DNA from 2 places in the Polaromonas sp. CG_9.5 genome. Region 2 is predicted to be linked to the other one. Evidence: predicted binding sites of a transcription regulator. Region 2 holds the regulator's gene; the other holds the start of a gene.
What was found. The regulator sigma-54, encoded in region 2, starts transcription at its own class of promoters, with help from an activator protein. The targets are predictions, from matches to a motif close to TGGCANGNAANCTGCTTT.

Region 1 (7,459 bases), on a different contig from region 2:
CGGCAAACCCGGCACGTCGACCGGCATTGAAAACACACAGCCCGAATCCGGCCACTGCGCCAACTCCTGCGCCGGGCGCTTCTGGCGGGCGGTGGTGAGGTAAAGCGTCTTGAAGTCAGCGCCGCCAAAGCAGGGCATGGTCGGGCATTGCGCCGGCACGGCAAATTCGGCCAGCAACTCGCCAGCGGGCGACAGCTTGAGCAGCCGCCCGCCTTCGTACATGGCGACGTAGTAGTTGCCCTGCACATCAACCGCCGCGCCGTCGGGCCGGCCGCCATAACCGCTCCTGCCCGGCTGCCAGCCTTCGGGTTTGCCAGGCCAGGCATGAAACACGCGCTCGTGGCTCAGGGTGTTGCTGGCGGCGTCCCAGTCCCAGGCGCGAACGGCATGGCTGGGCGTGTCGGTCCAGTACAGCGTGGCCGCGTCGGGCGACCAGGCCAGGCCGTTGGCCGTGGTGGCATCGGCGGCCTTGGCTTCGAGCATCAGCGTGCGGCCATTGCGGCCATCGAGCGAAAAAAGCTGCGCCCGCGCCGCATCGCGCGGCTCGTAAATCGTGCCGGCCCAAAAGCGCCCCAGCGGATCGGCCTTGCCGTCGTTGAAGCGGCTGGTGGCCGGGTCGTGCAGCGCGGGCGCGAGCAGCCCCAACTCGCCGCCCCAGTGCCGGGCGCGGTAAATGCCGTCGCGCAGGGCAATGACCAGTCCGGTGCTCTGCCCGCTGCTGCGGGCCGGCGCGATGCAGCCGGGCTCGGACGGCAGCGTCCAGCGCTCGACAACGCCATCAATCAGCGTTGAGCGGCAGACCTGGCGGGCGGGAATGTCGACCCAGTAAAGCCGTTGCTCGTCAGGGTGCCAGAACGGGGATTCGCCCAATTCGCTGGGCTGGGAAATAGCGGTTTGCCAGAGCATGGAATCTCCTCAAGGGCAGGCATTGCAGACAATCTGCCACTGTAGCGCCAAAAAAACAGCCCGCTGGTTGGAGGCCAGCGGGCCGAAATTCCCCATGAAACTTCTGTCAGCTCAACAAACCGTGCTCAACGGTTGTAGGCGGTTTCGCCGTGCGAGGTGATGTCCAGGCCTTCGCGCTCGTCTTCTTCGCTGACGCGCAGGCCAATCGTCAGGTCAACCACTTTGTAGGCGATAAAAGACACGACGCCCGACCAGACCACCGTAAGCAAGACGGCCTTGGCCTGAATCCAGACTTGCGAGACGATGGAATAGTCGGCTGCCGTGATGCCGGTGGCCGTCACCCAGTCGGCCACAAAGCCGGGGCCACCCAGGGCGGGCGAGTTGAACACGCCGGTCAGCAGCCCGCCGACGATACCGCCCACGCCATGCACGCCAAACACGTCCAGCGAGTCGTCGGCGCCGAGCATTTTCTTCAGGCCATGCACCCCCCAGAGGCAGGCAAAACCGGCGACAAAACCAATCACCAGACCGCCGGCGATGCCAACATTGCCGGCGGCGGGCGTGATGGCCACCAGACCAGCCACCGCGCCAGAGGCCGCGCCCAGCATTGACGCCTTGCCGCGCATCAGCGCTTCGCCCAAACACCAGGCCAGCACGGCGGCAGCCGTCGCGCCCAGCGTGTTGATGAAGGCCAGCGCGGCAAAGCCGTTGGCTTCCAGCGCCGAGCCGGCGTTAAAACCAAACCAGCCTACCCACAGCAGCGAAGCACCGACCATCGTCAGCGTCAGGCTGTGCGGGGCCATGGCTTCCTTGCCATAACCAATGCGCTTGCCAACCATGTACGCACCGACCAGACCGGCCATCGCCGCATTGATGTGCACCACGGTGCCGCCGGCAAAGTCCAGCGCGCCCGACTGCCAGATGTAGCCGGCTTTTCCGTTCATCGCGTCAACCACCTCCTTGCCGGTGTAGGCGTCCGGCCCCATCCAGAACCAGACCATGTGCGCCATCGGAACATAGCTGAAGGTGAACCAGATCACCATGAACAGCAGCACCGCAGAGAACTTGATGCGCTCGGCAAACGCACCGACGATCAGGCTGCAGGCGATGCCGGCAAACGTCGCCTGGAAGGCAGAAAACACGATTTCCGGAATCACCACGCCCTTGCTGAAGGTGGCGGCGTTGGCAAACGTGCCGGCAGTGTTGTCCCAGATGCCTTTCATGAACAAGCGGTCAAAGCCGCCTATGAAGGCATTGCCCTCGGTAAACGCCAGGCTGTAGCCGTAGATGAACCACAGCACCACAATCAATGAAAACGTCACCATCACCTGCATCAGCACCGACAGCATGTTCTTGCTGCGCACCAGGCCGCCATAGAACAGGGCCAGGCCCGGCACCACCATCAGGATCACCAGAATGGTCGACACCATCATCCACGCGGTGTCGCCCTTGTTGGGGACGGGTGCGGCAGCGGCGACGGGCGCGGCGGCAGGCGGGGCTACGGCAGCAGCGGCGGCGGGTGCAGCGACCAGAGCGGCGGCATCCGCTTTGGCTTCAGCCGGGGCGGCAACGGCAGAATTTGCGGCAGGCGCTTCGGCTGGCGTTTGCGCCTGGGCAAAAGCGCCCGTGCCCAGCAAACTCAGTCCCAGCAGCACAGAAGCGATCAGTTTTTTCATGGCGATGTTCTTTGGGGTTAAGGGGGTGACTTCAGAGCGCTTCCTGGCCGGTTTCGCCAGTCCGAATCCGCACGACCTGCTCCAGGTCATAAACAAAAACCTTGCCGTCGCCAATTTTTCCGGTGCGGGCCGAGGTTTCGATGGCTTCAATCACGCGCTCGACCAGCGCATCGGACACCGCCGCTTCGATCTTGACCTTGGGCAAAAAATCGACGACGTATTCAGCGCCCCGGTACAGCTCGGTGTGGCCCTTTTGCCGGCCAAAGCCCTTGACTTCGGTCACGGTGATGCCCTGCACGCCGATCTCGGACAGTGCTTCGCGCACCTCGTCCAGCTTGAACGGTTTGATGATGGCAGTGACGAGTTTCATGGCGACTTTCCTTGAAAAAAACAGATGGATGCACCTTGAAATGCACAGACCGTGCCAGCTTTTTTTCGGCATCACGCCCCGCGCTGTGGCCGCGCTGGCTGCGGGCGCGTTACGCTAGCCACTTACAACTTGTCACGCACCATGTTGGCGCAATGCCTGCGCACGACTTTGGCGCATTGAACCGAAAGCTGACCCATGAGCCTGTCTTTAGTGCATAGCCGCGCCCTGCTGGCGCTTGAGGCACGTCCGGTGTGCGTCGAGGTGCATCTGGCCAACGGCCTGCCCAGCTTTACGCTGGTCGGGCTGGCCGACACCGAAGTCAAGGAAGCGCGCGAGCGGGTGCGCTCGGCGATCCAGAATGCCGGGCTGGAATTTCCGGCCAACAAACGGATCACGGTGAACCTGGCACCGGCTGATTTGCCCAAAGATTCAGGCCGGTTTGACCTGCCGATTGCACTCGGCATTTTGGCGGCCAGCGGCCAGATTGATGGGCGCAAGCTGGCCGGCTATGAGTTTGCCGGCGAGCTGTCGCTGGGCGGCGACTTGCGGCCGGTGCGCGGCTCGCTGGCCATGAGCCTGGCGATTGCCCGGCCCGCGCACGGCGCTCCGCACACCTTGCCCCGTCTGGTGCTGCCCGAAGGCAGCGCGCAAGAAGCCGCGCTGGTGCCGCAGGCCGAGGTTTACCGCGCGCAGCATCTGCTCGACGTGGTGCGGCAATTTTTGCCGGGCGATGCGGTGCCCGAAACCACGAACGGCTGGACGCGCGTAGCCTCTGCCGCGCCTTCGCGCCAGCCCGCTTACCCGGACTTGGCCGATGTCAAGGGCCAGGCCGCTGCTCGGCGCGCGCTGGAAATTGCAGCGGCTGGCGGGCACAGCATTTTGATGGTCGGCGCACCGGGTTCGGGTAAGTCGATGCTGGCGCAGCGCTTTGCTGGCCTGCTGCCCGCCATGACCACCGAAGAAGCGCTGGAAACCGCTGCCGTCGCTTCATTGGGTGGACGCTTCACGCTCGACCATTGGGCCGTGCGGCCGACCTGCGCGCCGCACCACACAGCCAGTGCGGTGGCGCTGGTAGGCGGCGGCTCGCCTCCGCGTCCCGGTGAAATCTCGCTGGCGCACCGGGGTGTGCTTTTCCTGGATGAATTGCCCGAATTTCCGCGCGCCGCACTGGAAGCCTTGCGCGAGCCGCTGGAGTCCGGCCACATCACGATTTCGCGCGCCGCGCAACGCGCGGAATTTCCGGCGCGCTTTCAGCTGATTGCCGCCATGAACCCCTGCCCTTGCGGCTATCTGGGCTCCAGCCTGCGCACTTGCCGCTGCTCGCCCGAGGTGGTGCTGCGCTATCAGGGCAAACTCAGCGGCCCGCTGCTCGACCGCATCGACCTGCATGTGGAAGTCGGCAGCCTGGCCGCCGAAGAACTGGTGAACGCGCCGCCCGGCGAATCCACTGAATCGGTGCGCAGCCGGGTAGTGCAAGCCCGGGAACGCGCGATGGCCCGGCAAGGCAGCGCCAACCAGGCGCTTGAAGGCCAGGCCATCGACACGCAATGCCAGCTTGACCCGGCAGCGGCCAAATTTCTCAATGTGGCAGCCACGCGGCTGGGCTGGTCAGGCCGGGGCATTCACCGCTGCCTGAAAGTGGCACGCACCATCGCTGACCTGGCCGGCGCTCAAACCGTGCAAATCACCCATGTCGCCGAAGCGGTGCAATACCGGCGCGTGCTGAAGGCGGCGCAGTGAGGAATGCGCTTCATGTCAGCTTCTCAATTGCGCTGATTTTTAAAACAGACAGTCATTCAGCGCACTAGAAATTTCTCTACATAAATGGCGCGCGCACGCCCCATGTGTTCGAGAGCAAGCCTGTCCAATTGCTGGCGGTCACACGCATGCAGAGCGTCAACCATGGCCGCGTGTTCCCTGCATGCTTGCGCAAGCGCCTGCGCGTCTGCAATGGCGTAGGCCCGTGCCGGAAAACTGAGCCAATCGTGCAGCCGGATTGATTCTTCAATGTAGGGGTTGTCACACAGGCCATAGAACAGGCGATGAAAAGCCATGTTCGTGCGATGGATTGCAATCAGGTCGCCTGATGCTGCTGCTTCGGCATGTGACAGGGCTGCCGCTTCTACGGCGGCCATGCGATCAGGCGCCACCGGCAGATGCATCGCCGCCACGGCCGCGCCGTGCACAACGGCGCGAAAGTAGTAAAGGTTGCTCAGGCTTTCGTTGTCAAAGCGTCGCAGGTGCGCACCCAGATGTGGCGGCTTGACCACCACGCCCAGCCGCTGCAACTCAACCAACGCCGACCGCACCACATGGCGCTTGGCGTCGTAGTCTTCCATCAGGTGGTCTTCAATCAACCGGTTGCGGGGCAGGATGCGCCCGCGAATGATGTCGGTCTCAATGGCCGCGATGACAGCGGCGACGTGTGTCGGCAGAGCGGCATGCGGGAACGCGCCCGACGCGGCGCCGGAAGTTCGGTTATTGCTCATTGTGATTGGAGTTGAAGCCGATATTTTACGTGCCTGCGCAATGCAAAAAGCCGTTTGAGGATGTGGCGATGGCTTGTTGAGAGATTTCAACCCTGCGTCAGCGCCACCTCCATCCTGGTGAATTATTGATAGTTTTATCACCAATATTGGCGACAACGTGCTCATTGCTTTTCAGCAATTCGCTCCATAGACTGGCGCCATATTGACCTCAGGACACACCATGACATCGCCAAGCACTGCTCAAGAAATCATCAGCATCAACCCCGCCACCGGGGCAGAAATTGCCCGTGTGGCCGTCACGACACTGCCCGAGCTGGACGCAGCGGTCGAGCGCGCCAACCACGCGTTTCACCACTCTGGCTGGAAGTCGCTGCTGCCCCACAAGCGCGCGCTGGTGCTGCATGCCATCGCCGACGGACTGTTAGCCGAAAAGGAATCGTTAGCTCACCTGCAAATGCAGGACAACGGCAAACCGCTGGGCGAATGCCGCGGCATGGTGGAGTCGGCCATTGGCACGTTCCGCTACTACGCCAGCGTCTGCGAAACGATTGAAGGCGACGTGACGCCATCCCGTGGCGACTATGTGTCGTTCACCGTGCTGGAGCCGTTTGGCGTAGTGGCAGCTATCACGCCGTGGAACTCGCCTCTCATGAACGACGCCGCCAAGGTCGCCCCCGCACTTGCGGCGGGCAACGCCGTGCTACTCAAACCCTCGGAAGACTCGCCTCTGCTGGCCCCCGAACTGGCGCGTATCGCACTGGCTGCGGGCCTGCCCAAGGACTTGCTGCAGGTCGTGCAAGGGCGCGGCGCTGACGTGGGTGCGGCTCTGGTCGCCCACCCTGGTGTGCGCATGATTTCGTTCACTGGCGGCACTACCTCCGGCCGCGCTATCGCCCGGGTGGCGGGTGATCGCCTGGTGCCCGCCGCACTGGAGCTGGGCGGCAAGTCACCGCATGTGGTGTTTGCCGATGCCGACATGGAGCATGCTGTGGCGGCCGTGGTGGCAGGCATCTTCGGCTCGGCGGGCCAGTCCTGCGTGGCAGGCTCGCGGCTTTTCATTGACGCCAGCATCTACGACGAAGTGCTGAGTGCCGTGGTGACGCGCGCCAAGAACCTGCGCGTGGCTCTGCCCGATGCAGACGGCGTGGAAATGGGCCCACTGGCCTCGTTTCACCACCGTGAGCGAGTGGCCGCTTTCGTGGATCGTGCACGCGCTGAAGGCGGCCGCATTTTGTGTGGCGGTGCAGCCCCCACAGGCGGCGACTACGACCACGGCGCGTTCTACCTGCCCACGGTCATCGACGGTCTGGGTCCGCAAGCAGTGGCGTGTCAGGAAGAGGCTTTTGGCCCGGTGCTTGTGGCGCTGCCGTTCAAGGACGAGGCTGACCTGATCGCCCAGGCTAATGGCACGGCATTTGGCTTGGCCTGCGGCATCTGGACCGAAAGCTTCAAGCGCGCCTGGCGCATTGGCCGTGCACTGGAAGCCGGCTCGGTATGGATCAACACCTACAAGCAGTCCGTCACCAGCACGCCGTTTGGCGGCTTCAAAAACAGCGGCATCGGCCGCGAAAAAGGCATTGACGGCCTGCGCCTGTACGCACAGGTCAAGAGCATTTACCTAGGCTTGCACGAGCAGCCGCTGGCCGTTGCCAAGTAAGCCGCCAACACCCACCCTTCATCAATCAACCACGCAAATTCAAGACACACCATGAGCAAGCTCCCAAAAGTGGCCATCTATGGCCTTGGCAACATGGGTTTTCCGGTCGCCCAGCGCATCGGCAGCCAATTTTCCACCCAGGTATTTGATCTGGACCAGGCTGCGCTGCAGCGTGCCCACGCCGGTTTTGGTGCCACGGCTATTGAGTCGCCCGCCGACCTGGCCAACACCCACATCGTTGTGCTGTGCCTGCCCAATCCCACGATCTCGCAAGCCGTTCTCACGCAAATCGCGCCGCACCTGCCCAAAGGCAGCGTGGTGCTGGAGACCAGCACAGTGAACCCTGAACACATCCACGCAG
Region 2 (7,459 bases):
AAGCGGTAAAGTGACTGCGGGCGGCACGCTGGACGCGAGCGCGCCCAATGGGGGCAACGGCGGCTTCATCGAAACCTCGGCGGCACGTGTCACGGTAGCGAGCGACACCAGAATCACCACTGCCGCAGCGCAAGGGCTGACCGGCAACTGGCTGATTGACCCACAGGACTTCACGGTTGGCAGTGGCGCCACGGACAACATCTCGGGCGCGACGCTTTCGGCCCAGCTTGTCACCAACAGCGTCACCATCAACACTGCCACCGGCCCCAATGTGACAGTCGCCGGAACGCCCCCACTGACGACACTCAACACAGCCACCGCCGGCAACGGCGACATCCACATCAACGAGGCAATCAGCTGGACGGCAAGCTCAAGCCCCACCACCTTGACCCTGAACGCTGTCCGCGACATCAACATCAACAAGCCTGTTTCAGCCACCAATGGCAACTTTGTGGCCTGCTGCGGACGTGATGTCAATGTGAACGCTGCCATCACGACGGTCAATGGCAGTGTTTTGCTAGGTGCCGGGCGCAACGTGAACCTGCTGGCCGCCATGACGACGACCGACGGAAACATGAGTATTTGCGCCGCACAGGACATCAACATAGGCGAGAAAATTACGCTGACCAGAGGCAGCAGAATTCCGGCTCAAAGCCTAGGTCTGCCACTCGGCCTGGTACTGAATGCCGGTTATGGCGGAACCGGACCGGGGTTGGCCGGCGGCACTGTGGTTTTTGCGCCATTGGCGCCGCCCGCTACTGTCACAGGCCCGAATGCGCCAGTCACCCTCAATTACAACCCGGTCTCATACACCACGCCGACGGATTACTTGCCCCACTTCGTTTTGACCGGAGGCTCCACGCTGATCCAACACATGCTGGTGTTCCCCGACGGCGGAAGCAAGACTTTCGACGGCACAACCACGGCAACCCTCGTGGGGCTGAAGGGTAGCCCGGCCGGCGTCACGCTGGTTGGGCCTGGCACCGCCAATTTCGACAATGCAGCCGTAGGAACGGGCAAGGCAATCACCTTTAGCGGCTACACACTGGGTGGACCAGACGCGGCTAAATATGCGCTCCCGGTTTCTTGCTGCGCTCCGGTAGTTTCCAAAACAACTGGGAATATCACTATAGCGGTTCCGCCCCCGGTTGTGGTTCCGCCCCCGGTTGTGGTTCCGCCCCCAGTCGTAGTTCCGCCCCCAGTCGTAGTTCCGCCCCCGGTTGTAGTGCCGCCCCCGGTTGTAGTGCCGCCCCCAGTCGTAGTGCCGCCCCCGGTTGTGGTTCCGCCACCAGTCGTAGTGCCGCCCCCGGTTGTAGTGCCGCCACCGGTTGTGGTGCCGCCCCCAGTCGTAGTGCCTCCCCCAGTCGTAGTGCCGCCCCCGGTTGTGGTTCCGCCCCCGGTTGTAGTGCCGCCACCAGTCGTAGTGCCGCCCCCGGTTGTGGTTCCGCCCCCGGTTGTAGTGCCGCCCCCGGTTGTAGTGCCGCCACCAGTCGTAGTGCCGCCCCCGGTTGTGGTTCCGCCCCCGGTTGTAGTGCCGCCCCCGGTTGTGGTTCCGCCCCCGGTTGTAGTGCCGCCCCCGGTTGTGGTTCCGCCCCCGGTTGTGGTTCCGCCACCAGTTGTGGTTCCGCCCCCGGTCGTAGTGCCGCTCCCATTGGTCCAGCCCGTGCCCCCGGCCGCATTCCCGCCGGGTCCCGTGCCGCCCGCCATGGTGCTGGTCGTGGTGCCGCCAGCTGTCATGCCGCTGATGGCTTTGAGGGTCGAAACGCCACCCGCAGCACCCGTTGTTGTCATCGTGGCTCCTGACACTCCCGTCGTGGTGCCCGCCGCGAAGGCGCCAGAGACCTACGTGGTACCTCGCCGTGTGCCCAAGCAAGAGCGCAACTAGGGCAGGCTGGCTCACTGATGAGACAACAATTTTCGTCGGCGCTGCCTGGCGCGATGGTTGAGTCTGCGACCCCTGCCGATTCAGTGCGAACCAGCAGGCTCTTCTTCCTGTGTCTGGAATGGCAAAAGTATGACAACACCTGAGAAATGGACCGGGCTGCGCTTCTGGGCTGCCTTGCTGCACCCCAAACCCTCCCGGTACGGCAGTTCCTTCGAGATAGTCATGGCCCGGGGACTTTGCCTGGGTTTGGTGGTTGCCAGTTTTTCTGCCCAATCAGCACCTGCTTCGGAGGATGTGGCGTCCTTGCACGCCAGCCATTCCGCAATGCATGCGGCGACGGAAGAGCGCCCAAAACGGGCAAATTTTGAGCAGGAACAGGCATCTCCAGAGGCGCGCGACATTGCCAACTGGGTGGTTGATTCGGCCGACAACCACCGCATGCCATTTGCGATTGTCGACAAAGCGCAGGCAAAAGTCTTTGTATTCGATGCACAAGGCCAACTGCGCGGCGCCACTCCAGCGCTGCTGGGCCTGGCAATTGGCGATGATTCCGTGCCCGGCATCGGCCAGCGCAAGCTGTCGAGCATTCGCCCCGAAGAGCGCACCACGCCGGCAGGCCGCTTTGTGGCGTCGCTGGACCTAAACCTCAAGGGAGAGGAAATCCTGTGGGTTGACTACGAGACGGCCATTTCCATGCACCGCGTCATTACCAGCAACGCCAAAGAGCGCCGCGCACAGCGCCTGGCCAGTGCGTCGCTGCTGGACAAGCGCATTTCCTATGGATGCATCAATGTGCCGGTGAATTTTTATAACAAGGTGCTGAGCCCGGCGTTCACCGGAACCGGCGGCATTGTCTATGTGCTGCCAGAAACCCGTTCCTCCCGTGAAGTTTTCGGCTCCTACGATGTCGGGGAGCGCGCACGACTGCAGGCGGCAAGCCCGTCCGAGCCGCAGACGCTGACAGCCCGCCAAGTGAGGTGACGCGGTTGCTGCCGGAAAGCGCACCTTTCGCAGCCGGCGCAAGTAGCTGTTGCAAGGTCTGAAAACGCTTGCCAGCGCATCACAACAGGCATCGGCCTCATCAGAGGCCGTTTGTTTTCCTGAAAAATTTGACTCCTTCGGGCATGGCTACAATGGAAAAAATACCAGTTGCAAGAAGCGTGCCTTATGAAAATCCCTTTTTTTCCCCTTCTGCTGGCTGCCATTTTGGCAGCGGGCGCTGTGCTTCCGGCCGCCGCTGAAAAGGCCGACCGCGACAAGCCGATGAATGCCGAGGCTGACGCCTTGCGTTATGACGACCTCAAGCAGACCAGCGTTTTTACCGGCAATGTCGTCATCACCAAAGGTACGACGCTGATTCGTGGCGCGCAGGTCGATGTCAGCCAGGACCCGGAGGGCTACCAGAAAGCCGTGGCCATTGCGGCGCCGGGCAAGCTGGCTTACTACCGCAAAAAACGCGACGGCGTGGACGAGTACATCGAAGGCGAAGGCGAGCGCATCGAATACGACAGCCGCGCCGACCTGGTCAAGTTCATCAAGCGCGCCGTGGTGCGCCGCTACAAAGGCGCGACGCTGAACGACGAAACCACCGGCGCCTTGATTGTTTACGACAACAACACCGACGTGTTCACGGTCGATAGCGGAGCGCCCAACAGCAACGCCGCCAACCCCGGCGGACGGGTTCGCGCCATGCTGTCGCCGCGCGCCGCCGTATTAGCTCCCGGCGCCAGCACAAAACCGCCTGCCGGCCCTGCGGCAGTCTTGCGCCCCAGCACGTCACTGGGCAATGTCACACCGAAGAAAGCCCCTTGAGCCCATGCCTGAAGTGACGCCAACTGCATTGCCGGGGACAGCGGCCCGCCCCGACACCCCCAGCCGCCTGGTAGCGCAGGGGCTGAAAAAATCCTACGGCAGCCGCCTGGTGGTCAAGGATGTGTCGCTAACAGTGCAAAAAGGCGAGGTCGTCGGTCTGCTCGGCCCCAACGGCGCGGGCAAAACCACGTCGTTTTACATGATCGTCGGCCTGGTGCGTGCCGATGCCGGCGTCATCTCCATCGACGGCCAGCCGGTCGAACACATGCCGATTCACCTGCGCGCCCGTCTGGGCTTGAGCTACTTGCCGCAGGAAGCGTCCATTTTTCGCAAGCTCACGGTGCAGGAAAACGTGCGCGCCGTGCTTGAACTGCAGCATGATGCCGCCGGCAAGCCGCTGACACGCGCAGAAATTGACGTGCGGCTTGACGCCCTGCTCAAGGAACTGCGCGTAGACCATCTGCGCGACTCGCCCGCGCCAGCGCTGTCGGGCGGCGAGCGCCGGCGCGTTGAAATTGCCAGAGCCCTGGCGACGCAGCCGCGCTTCATCCTGCTCGACGAGCCGTTTGCCGGCATTGACCCGATTGCCGTGATCGAGATCCAGCGCATCATCGGCTTCCTGAAATTGCGCGGCATCGGCGTGCTGATTACCGACCACAACGTGCGCGAAACGCTGGGCATCTGCGACCACGCCTACATCATCAGCGACGGCAACGTGCTCGCCAGCGGCACACCCGCCCAGATCGTCGACAACGCCGAAGTACGCCGCGTCTACCTGGGCGAACACTTCAAAATGTGAGTATGGCCCCCACGCTTGTCACAACGCGCAATGCGCTGCCCCCCGGGGGGGCTGCCCCGCCTGCGGCCTGGCAAAGCCAGCTCCGCGGCCGGTACTTGCACGAACGGGGAAGGTTGCCAGCCGCCCCCGCAACAATCTCGCGCCCAGCATCACTGGATACATCAGGAGGGACTGCAGGACATCCCCGCCCGCCCCAGTACCGGCCGCAGGACCGGCTTTGCCGGACTGCAGGCGGGGCGGCCCCCTCGGGGGGCAGCGAACCACGCAAAGCGGGGAGCGTGGGGGCACCATGAAACAGGGCCTTTCCCTTCGTGTCTCGCAGCACCTGGCGTTGACGCCGCAGTTGCAGCAGTCGATCCGGCTGTTGCAGCTTTCCACGCTGGAGATGAGCCAGGAAGTCGAGCAGATGCTGGACGAAAACCCTTTTCTGGAGCTGGCCGAAGACGCCGCGCCGCGTGAAGAATTTGGCTTGGCGCAGTCTGATGCGCCCGTCAGCCAGGAAAGCCGGGAGTTTGAATCTGCTACTGATTCCATAGCTGGCAGCGCAGACACAGCAAGCGCCACCAGCACAAAAGACACAGAAACCACGGCTGAAATCAGCGCCGAGCCTTCGCTGGACGAAAGCTGGGACGGCGACGGCTCGGTCGAGACCTCGCCCGACGACAGCGAATGGGGCGGCGACGCCCCGGCGCGCAAAAACAACTTGGACGACAGCGACGCCGAAGCGTCCGACCTGACCGGCGCGCACGAGTCGCTGCAAGACCACCTGCACCGGCAGGCGCTCGGTTTGCGGCTTTCCGAACTCGACCGCGCCGCCCTGCACTTCCTGATCGAGTCACTCAATGACGACGGCTATCTGGAAGACACGCTGGCGTCACTCGCCGCCGGTCTGGCCAACAACGACCCGGAGCAGACCGAAGAGCTGGCGCAGCAATTTGCCATTGCGCTGCAACTGCTGCAGCACATGGAGCCCGCCGGCGTCGGCGCACGCGACCTGGCCGAATGCCTGCAACTGCAGTTGCTTGACAGCAAAGACTGCGTTGAAAACCGCGCCGCCCTGGCCATGTGCCGCCAGCCGATGGAACTGCTGGCCAGGCGCGATGTCAAGCGGCTGTCGCACCTGTGCGATTTCCCTGAAGAAATCATCAAGGGCGCAATTGCCGTGATCGCGCGGCTGGACCCCAAGCCGGGGCGGCGCTTTGCCAACGTCGAGCGCAATCTGATCGTGCCCGATGTCATCGTCGTCAAATCAGGCCGGGGTTTCAAAATCACGCTCAACAGCGACGTCATGCCCCGGCTGCGGGTTCATGACATTTATGCCAACGCCCTCAAGCAACACAAGGGCGCCGGCGGCAGCCAGGCGCTGCAGCAGCGGCTGCAAGAGGCGCGCTGGTTTATCAAGAACATCCAGCAGCGCTTTGACACCATCTTGCGCGTCAGCAGCGCCATCGTGGAGCGGCAAAAAAACTTCTTCACCCACGGCGAACTCGCCATGCGGCCGCTGGTGCTGCGCGAGATTGCCGACGAGCTCGGCCTGCACGAATCGACCATCTCACGCGTCACCACGGCCAAGTACATGCGCACGCCGTTCGGCACGTTCGAGCTGAAATATTTCTTTGGCTCGGGGCTGGGCACTGAAAGCGGCGGCAATGCGTCGAGCACCGCCGTGCGGGCGCTCATCAAGCAGTTCGTCGCCGCCGAAAGCCCGAAAAAACCGCTCAGTGACAATCAGATGGCTGAAATGCTCAAGGAGCAAGGCATTGAATGCGCCCGCCGCACCGTAGCCAAATACCGCGAAGCGCTGCGTATTGCGCCGACCCATCTGCGCAAAATGTTGTGAGCCCCCACGGTCGCCCACTGCGTGTGGCTCCCTGCCCCCCGAGGGGGCCGCTGCGCCTGCGGCCTGGCGAAGCCAGTTCCGCGGCCCCTGCTGGTGGGGAGGCGACTAATTGGCCGTGTGTCATTCGTGGCGATCTCCGACAGCGGCTGTTTTGATGGCTATTGGGTTGGCCTGTTTCCCAACGCCTGTTCAAATACGTTCCATCCATTCGCCCTGATGTAGCCTGGGCGCTACCCAATCCCGCTGCGGTGCTTCACGATGCGCCCGGCAAAGTGAGCCAATTTATGAATCAACTTCAACTTTTCCTCCCCTGCGCCGCCGGCGTCGAAAACCTGCTGGCGGCTGAAGTCCAGCGCATTACCGGCATTCAGGGCAAAGCCCGGCGCGCTGGCGTGCAGTTGCAAGGCTCGTGGCGCGAAGCGCAGCAGCTCAACCTGCACAGCCGGCTGGCCCAGCGCGTGCTGATTGAATTGCAGCACGGCCAGTACCGCAGTGAACAAGACCTGTACAACGCCGCTGCCAGCGTGGCGTGGGAAATCTGGTTCACGCCCAACCAGACCTTCAAGGTCGAGATCACCGCCCAGCACAGCCCGCTGCAAAGCCTGAACTTTGCGACGCTGAAGATCAAGGACGCGATTGCCGACCGCTTTCGCCACAAGTTCAACGACGTGCGCCCCAGCATCGACACCCGCTGGCCCGACGTGCGGGTGTATGTGCACCTGACCACCGACACGGTGACGATTTACATCGACACCTCGGGCGAGCCGCTGTTCAAGCGCGGCTGGCGTGAGGACAAGGGCGATGCGCCGCTGAAGGAAACCTTGGCCGCCGCCATGCTGGCCGCCAGCGGTTGGGACCAGCTTTGCAAGGACGGCGTGCCGCTGTACGACCCGTGCTGCGGCTCGGGCACCATCGTCATCGAGGCCGCGCAAATTGCCTGCAATATCGCGCCCGGCATCAACCGCAAGTTTGCTTTTCAGAAATACCTGCCGTTCCAGGGCCATGTCTGGGACGGCCTGCTCGACCAGGCCGAAGCCGCCATCACCGAGCCGACCGCGCCGGTGTTCGGCAGCGACGTGTCGTTCCGCATGGTCGATTTTGCCGAGCGCAATGCCGAACGCGC

Region 1: a site for sigma-54 is predicted at 2,992-3,009, ahead of glnK (P-II family nitrogen regulator). Genes of this name have one in related genera too.

What each region holds. Positions count from the first base shown of each region.
Region 1 is NZ_JAXCHR010000021.1:20,481-27,939, forward strand. It holds gene RCH06_RS14495 (SMP-30/gluconolactonase/LRE family protein) at 1-906, opposite strand, end outside; gene amt (ammonium transporter) at 1,032-2,582, opposite strand; gene glnK (P-II family nitrogen regulator) at 2,614-2,952, opposite strand; gene RCH06_RS14510 (YifB family Mg chelatase-like AAA ATPase) at 3,148-4,692, shown strand; gene RCH06_RS14515 (GntR family transcriptional regulator) at 4,749-5,441, opposite strand; gene RCH06_RS14520 (aldehyde dehydrogenase) at 5,662-7,098, shown strand; gene RCH06_RS14525 (NAD(P)-dependent oxidoreductase) at 7,150-7,459, shown strand, end outside.
Region 2 is NZ_JAXCHR010000007.1:49,693-57,151, forward strand. It holds gene RCH06_RS07360 (two-partner secretion domain-containing protein) at 1-1,885, shown strand, start outside; gene RCH06_RS07365 (hypothetical protein) at 2,015-2,866, shown strand; gene lptA (lipopolysaccharide transport periplasmic protein LptA) at 3,053-3,697, shown strand; gene lptB (LPS export ABC transporter ATP-binding protein) at 3,702-4,496, shown strand; gene RCH06_RS07380 (RNA polymerase factor sigma-54) at 4,786-6,336, shown strand; gene RCH06_RS07385 (THUMP domain-containing class I SAM-dependent RNA methyltransferase) at 6,621-7,459, shown strand, end outside.